DNA from 3 places in the Alteromonas alvinellae genome. Region 3 is predicted to be linked to each of the others. Evidence: predicted binding sites of a transcription regulator. Region 3 holds the regulator's gene; each other region holds the start of a gene.
What was found. Region 3 encodes sigma-54, which starts transcription at its own class of promoters, with help from an activator protein. Its sites were predicted from a motif close to GTTGGCACGNNNNTNGNNT; they were not measured.
Positions count from the first base shown of each region.

Region 1: ACX5KA_RS02245 (flagellar basal body rod protein FlgF) is a predicted target of sigma-54. The motif match lies at 967-985, and genes of this name have one in related genera.
Region 2: ACX5KA_RS02670 (PEP-CTERM sorting domain-containing protein) is a predicted target of sigma-54. The motif match lies at 1,023-1,041, and genes of this name have one in related genera.

Region 1 covers NZ_CACSIH010000031.1:9,454-11,727, forward strand. The annotation lists gene flgE (flagellar hook protein FlgE) at 1-799, shown strand, start outside; gene ACX5KA_RS02245 (flagellar basal body rod protein FlgF) at 1,024-1,767, shown strand; gene flgG (flagellar basal-body rod protein FlgG) at 1,814-2,274, shown strand, end outside.
Region 2 covers NZ_CACSIH010000037.1:53,720-55,993, forward strand. The annotation lists gene ACX5KA_RS02670 (PEP-CTERM sorting domain-containing protein) at 87-980, opposite strand; gene ACX5KA_RS02675 (tetratricopeptide repeat protein) at 1,118-2,274, opposite strand, start outside.
Region 3 covers NZ_CACSIH010000203.1:53,769-56,042, reverse strand. The annotation lists gene lptB (LPS export ABC transporter ATP-binding protein) at 1-425, shown strand, start outside; gene ACX5KA_RS14815 (RNA polymerase factor sigma-54) at 499-1,980, shown strand; gene hpf (ribosome hibernation promoting factor) at 2,011-2,274, shown strand, end outside.

The sequences.
Region 1 (2,274 bases), on a different contig from region 3:
TTACGATTCGTTAGGTGATAGTCACGTAATGACCTATTACTTCATAAAGGATGCGACACCGGGTGTTGACAATGAGTGGTATGTTGCTACTGCAATCGATGACACGCTAGTTGATATGACAGATTCAGCGGGTAATGACACAGACCCAGCAACAGCAGTAAATAGTGTCGGAGGTAACACTGGTAACGCCGTAACAGCATCTAAACTCATCTTCTCTCAAGGCGGTGATTTCGCTGGTATGGAAACGCCTGATGGCCTACCTACACTTGATTTCAAAATGGAAACAGAAGCGCTAGGCGCAGGTATTCTTGCTAATGGCTCAGATCCTACGCAGCAAATAAGTATAGATTTCAACCTCGATGTTAATAGCGCTACGCCTAATGAGCCGACTCAGTTCGCCTCTGCGTTCGAGGTTACATCATTAGAACAGGATGGTTTGCCTGTAGGTCGATTAACAGGTATCGACATTGGTCCGGATGGCTTGGTTCGTGCAACGTTCTCTAATGGTACGTCTGAACCTATTGTTCGTGTCGCTTTGGTTCGCTTTTCTAATGAACAAGGCCTAACTCAAGAGAGCAGTACTCAGTGGAAGGAAAGTATTCTTTCAGGCGAGGCACTAGCGGGTGAAGCAACAACTGGTACTTTCGGCGAAATTAACTCTTCGGCGCTAGAACAAGCTAACGTTAACCTTACCACTGAGCTCATCGATATGATTATCGCTCAGCGTAACTTCCAGGCAAACTCGCGTGCGCTTGAAGTGAACAACTCGCTAAACCAGACTATCCTTAATATTCGATAGTTTGCAGTAAGCTACATTAGCAGATTACTAAGCGGCAAATTTTAGGCGCGGAAAACCGTACCTATTTGACCCGATTTAGAAAGGTCGCAACAATGCGACCTTTTTATTTTTCTATATATATCAATTCAATACCGCCCTTATTTTTCAATTGCACTAAATATCCACAGATTGGCACTGCCTTTGCAAAATCTTGTTTAAGGTTTAATCAGAGTCAAAAGTCAGTCATGGACAAACTTCTCTATATTTCAGCAAGTGGCGCCTCCCAAGACCTACTAGGAACAGGGATTAGGGCCAATAACTTGGCTAATGCACAGACAACGGGATTCCGAGCGCAGTTAGAGCAGGCAAGGTCAATGCCGGCCTACGGCGAAGGTTTGCCGACTCGCGTGTTTTCCATGACAGAAAGCCCGTCGAATAATTACGAGTCGGGCCCGATGATTAAAACAGACCGCGACTTAGACGTAGCCATTCAAGGTGATGGTTGGTTCGCTGTACAAGATCAAAATGGTCAAGAAGCTTACTCGCGTGACGGAAATTTCAAGTTGGGCGATGACGGAATTTTGACAGATATCCACGATCGCGTCGTGCTTGGTGACAATGGGCCAATATTCCTTCCTGTTCCTTTAGATAATCTCAATATTGCGGCCGATGGCACGTTGTCAATGAGACAGTTAGGTGCCCCTGCCAATGTTATTGAAGAAGTGGGGCGACTTAAATTAGTTAGCCCAAACTATGCAGACATGGAACGTGGGAACGACGGCTTATTTAGAATGGAAGATGGCTCAATAGCGCCAGCCAATGCCAACGTGAAAGTAATGTCGGGCATGCTTGAAGGTTCCAACGTCAATGCGGTTGACGAAATGGTAGACATGATAAGTCTGCAACGTCACTACGAGCTTCAAGTCAAAATGATGAAGCAAGCAGAGAAACTAGATCAAAGTGGCAATGCGTTATTACGCATTCTGTAAACGAATTTTTATCATCGTTGCCCCATGAGCAACGTCGGAGGTTAACATGCATCCAGCACTATGGATAAGTAAAACCGGACTAGACGCCGCACAGACTGATGTGGCAGTGGTATCTAACAACCTAGCCAATGCGTCAACAGTGGGCTTTAAAAAAGACCGCGCGGTGTTTGAAGATTTGCTTTATCAGAATATCAATCAGCCAGGCGGTCGTTCGTCTGCTGACACAGAGCTACCTTCTGGGCTTATGCTTGGTTCAGGCTCGAAGGTCGTTGCTACTCAAAAAGCACATACGCAGGGTAACTTACTAACCACTGAAAACGCGTTGGATATGTCAATTCAAGGTCGTGGTTACTTTGAAATATTGCAGCCAGACGGCACCATTGCATATTCAAGAAATGGTCAGTTTTCACTGAACGACCAAGGCCAAATTGTTACTTCGGGCGCGGGCTTTTTGCTTCAGCCTGAAGTGGCTATTCCCGAAGATGCGCAACAAATCACAATTTCTCA
Region 2 (2,274 bases), on a different contig from region 3:
TGCATAACGAAAAAAGCCAGTGAGCTGAGTCACTGGCTTTTGAAAAACCGTCAACATATTTTCGGACGGGACAGCTATGTCTGCTATTACTTGCGACGGCGAAGGAAACCCATACCTACAAGCGCTAGACCAAAAACACCTAACGTTGCAGGCGCTGGTACAACATTAGTGCTCAAATTACCTGCGTTACCTTGCGCAATTGTAATAATGTCACCGTTAACCGCTTGGAAAGTTGAAGATAGGCTGAACGCGACAGCATCAAAGAAATCAGTTAAGCCTTCTTGAGTTACCTTGTTACTAACAATATTGCCGTTTGCAATACCTTCACCTGGTGCTGGGTCCGCAATGTCTATACCAGCAACCAATTCACCATCTAAGAGACCACCGTAACTTAGGTTTTGCACAGTAATTTCTGGAGAATATTCAAGTTCGCTAAACGAGCCAGACATGAAAAGTGTGTCGTTAATTTCATCAATAAAACCCGCTGCACCAGCAGTTAGGCTCATACGGTCTGTAGATGCAAAGTCGCCAGGAAGAGAGCCTGAATACGCATCAATGATGTAAAGATCAAAAAACGAACCATCTGGGTCCAATGTCAAAGACTGCTGAGGTTGACCTGTGAAAGGGTTTAAGATTGTAGTTTCAATAACCGACAAGCCGCCAAAGTTAAATGCCAGTGTACAAGATGGGCATAAAAACTCGCCTGCACTTCCTGAACTTAGCGTACCGAAACCCGTAAGTTGAAGACCAACAAAATCAGTGAAATCACCAGTATATGCTGTTCCCAAATTAACCAAATTACCCGATTGGTCTTGGAAATACTGTAGGAAGTTAAGGGTAGTAACTACGTTACCTGTACCGTTAACTGCACTTGGCTCTACTGGCTCTGGAACCGAAACACCACCTGGAAGTAGAATTGGATCGGCCGCTGCTGTAAATGACATTGCTAACGTTGCTGCTACTGCTAATTTCTTAAACATGATGTTCTCCATTGTTTAACCGCTTTTCGGTTTCCCTTGTACTTGCTAGTTACGTGCCAATTTTTAAGACATTGATTTAATGTACTTTTTTCTCATGGAGAAATTTACCACTGTAATCTTGTAAAAAAACCAGACACTTAATTAAGTAGGCTTAACAACGAAGACTTCCTATCCGTAAGATCTTTATCAACAGTCTTAGTCTGCTCAAGAATTTTTCGAGCCTCCTCAATTTTGTTGAGTCTGATCTTTGCCTCGGCCAGATTTAAAAGTGAACCCGCAAAGACTCTAGCCCCCATTTCAAGCCCTTTCTCAAAAGTACTCTCTAACTTTTTATATTGATGAGTCGCAAGGTATATACTGCTGGCGGTCGACAGCACATTTCCATTTTTGTATCCATTTTCTAACTTTAGAGCATCTTGGATATATTTTTCTGCCATCTCAAAACTCTCTGCCTCAAAATATAACCAGGCTAAATTGTTAAAAACGACAACATCTTTTACACCGCTATCTATAAGTGCCTTATATTGGTTTATAGCTTCGGTAGCGTTCACTGAAAGTAAGGCATCAGCATAGTAACGCTTTAGGATAGAATCTGATGGGGTCAACTCTAGTGAGGATTTGAGGTAGTCTAATGCCTCGCTTTCTTTTCCCATAGCTTTTAATGCCGCCAACCTGTTGCTAAGCAATTTTGCACTGGGCGCTAACTGATAAGCTTTTTCAAATAACTCCAAGGCTTTGGCAAAATTATCATTCTGAAGTTCTAGACGAGCCATTGAATTCCAATAGCCTGATGAGGATACGAAATCCTGTTCATTAATGCCACTTAGAAGGACTTTTGCATTGGTCGAATTGCCTACTGCCAATTCAAAATGAGAACGAAGCAATTTTGCATCAGCACTATTGGCAAATTTTTGATGTGCTTTTCTCGAGACAGTCAACGCTGAACCGATATTCTTTTCCAGCTCAAGAATATTGCATAATTGGACATACGCCTCTAATGGCGCATCAAACGAATTGATCCAATCATTTAAATCATTTTTGGCCTGACTAAAATCACCGACCCTAAGATTGATACTTGAGCGTGATAGGTAGAAAAAGTCATCTTTATTTTCTTTCGTTATACGATTAAGCTCTTTCAACGCTGCTCTGTAATCACCTTTATCAATTAAAGACGATAAGTAAAGTTTCCAGCCACTCTCTGCAGGTTTGTTTTCATATAACCTTGAAAAGTACTGAATGTTGCTGTCCGTATCACCGATTTCGCGGTTTAAAACATATAGAATAGGCTCAAACT
Region 3 (2,274 bases):
CTATTTTACAAACCCGTAAAGATTTAAATTCACAGCAGCAAGAAGAAGAAGCTGACGCCCTACTTGATGAATTTAATATCAACCATATACGTAATAGTACAGGGATGAGTTTGTCAGGGGGCGAGCGCCGTCGTGTTGAAATTGCACGCGCTTTGGCCGCAAAACCACAATTTATTTTGTTAGACGAACCATTTGCTGGTGTTGATCCAATATCAGTTAATGATATAAAGAAGATAATACAACATCTTCGGGATAGGGGCATTGGTATCCTTATCACAGACCATAACGTACGCGAAACATTGGATGTTTGCGAGAAAGCGTACATTGTGAGTCATGGCGAGCTTATTGCGCAAGGAACGGCGGAACAGGTTTTAAGTAATCAAAAAGTAAGGGATGTATACCTAGGCGAACAATTCAGGCTATAGTTAGTGTAACCGAATTGTCATTTTTCAGTTTAGCTCTGGTATATTTAATTTAGAGCATTTAAATAAGACGTAGATGAAACCATCTTTACAGCTAAAATTTAGCCAACAACTTACCATGACACCACAGCTTCAGCAGGCAATTAAACTGCTGCAGCTTTCTACGCTTGATCTCCAGCAAGAGATACAAGAAGCACTCGATTCAAATCCACTATTGGAAGTGGAAGAAGGCAGTGACGAGCCACAGCTAGAAAAGAACAATATCGACAACGATGACAGCGGCTCTGAGGCCACTGCTTCTGCGTCTAGTGACACGTTAGAAGCGGGTGATGCATTAGAGAAAAATGACCTTCCCGACGAGCTACCTATCGATAGCACGTGGGATGAATATTACTCAGCTTCATCTGCGCCAGCGCCAGGCCCGTCTAATGACGACGAGCAAATCTTTCAAGGCGAAACCACTGAAGATATTCAAGAACATCTTCTTTGGCAAATGCGCCTTACTCACTTTTCAGACACTGACCGCGCAATTGCCACTGCTATCATCGACTCTATAGACGAATCCGGTTATCTAACCGTTACCCTTGAGGATATTTTAGAAGCAGTAAATGACGACGACTTAGAAGAGCCAATAGAGATGGACGAAATAGAGTGCGTACTTAAACGCATTCAGATGTTTGACCCCATTGGCTCAGGTTCCCGAACGCCTCAAGAATGCCTTATGGTGCAGTTACGTCAGTTTTCAGACGATACACCGTGGCTTGCTGAAGCAAAGCAACTGATTGAAGAGTACTCTGACTTACTGAGCAGCAAAGACTATCGTACGCTTATGCGTAAAAGCCGATTGAAAGAAGATCAGCTACGCGAGGCAATGCGTTTACTGCAAACCTTGAATCCTCGCCCAGGTAGTGCTTTAGTTACTAAAGAGCCTGAGTACGTTATTCCTGATGTCTCAGTAACCAAGAAAAATGGCCGTTGGGTGGTTGAGCTGAACCCCGACAGTCTGCCTAAATTAAGCGTTAATCAACAATACGCTGCAATGAGTCGCCGTGCCAAGAATAGTAGCGATTCACAATTCATCCGCTCACACATGCAAGAGGCTAAGTGGTTCATAAAGAGCCTTGAATCTCGTAACGAAACCTTAATGAAGGTTGCAAACTGCATTGTGCAGCAGCAAATGGGCTTTTTTGAGCACGGCCCGGAAATGATGAAACCAATGGTGCTAAATGATGTCGCAGAAATGGTAGATATGCACGAATCCACTATTTCGCGAGTGACAACGCAAAAGTACATGCATACGCCACGTGGAATCTTCGAATTGAAGTATTTCTTCTCAAGCCACGTTGCAACAGAGTCTGGTGGTGAATGTTCATCTACAGCGATTCGTGCATTGATCAAGAAATTAGTGGCTGCGGAAAATCCTAGTAAGCCGCTAAGTGATAGCAAGATTGCTTCATTGTTGGCCGAACAAGGCATTAAAGTTGCCCGGCGAACAATAGCAAAGTACCGGGAATCGTTGTCGATCCCGCCGTCGAACCAACGCAAAAGCCTTATTTAATCGGGCTTAATAATATAAGGAAGACGAAATATGCAAATCAACCTTACTGGTCATCATGTCGAAATCACCGACTCTTTGCGTAATTATGTCGATACGAAGTTCAGCAAACTTGAACGTCACTTTGATCACATTTCTAATGTGCATGTCATCCTGAACGTTGAAAAATTAAATCAAAAAGCCGAAGCGACCGTTCATTTAAGTGGCGCTGAAGTATTCGCATCCTCAGAAAATACCGACATGTATGCGGCGATTGACAGCATGGTTGATAAACTCGACCGGCAGGTAATCAAGCAT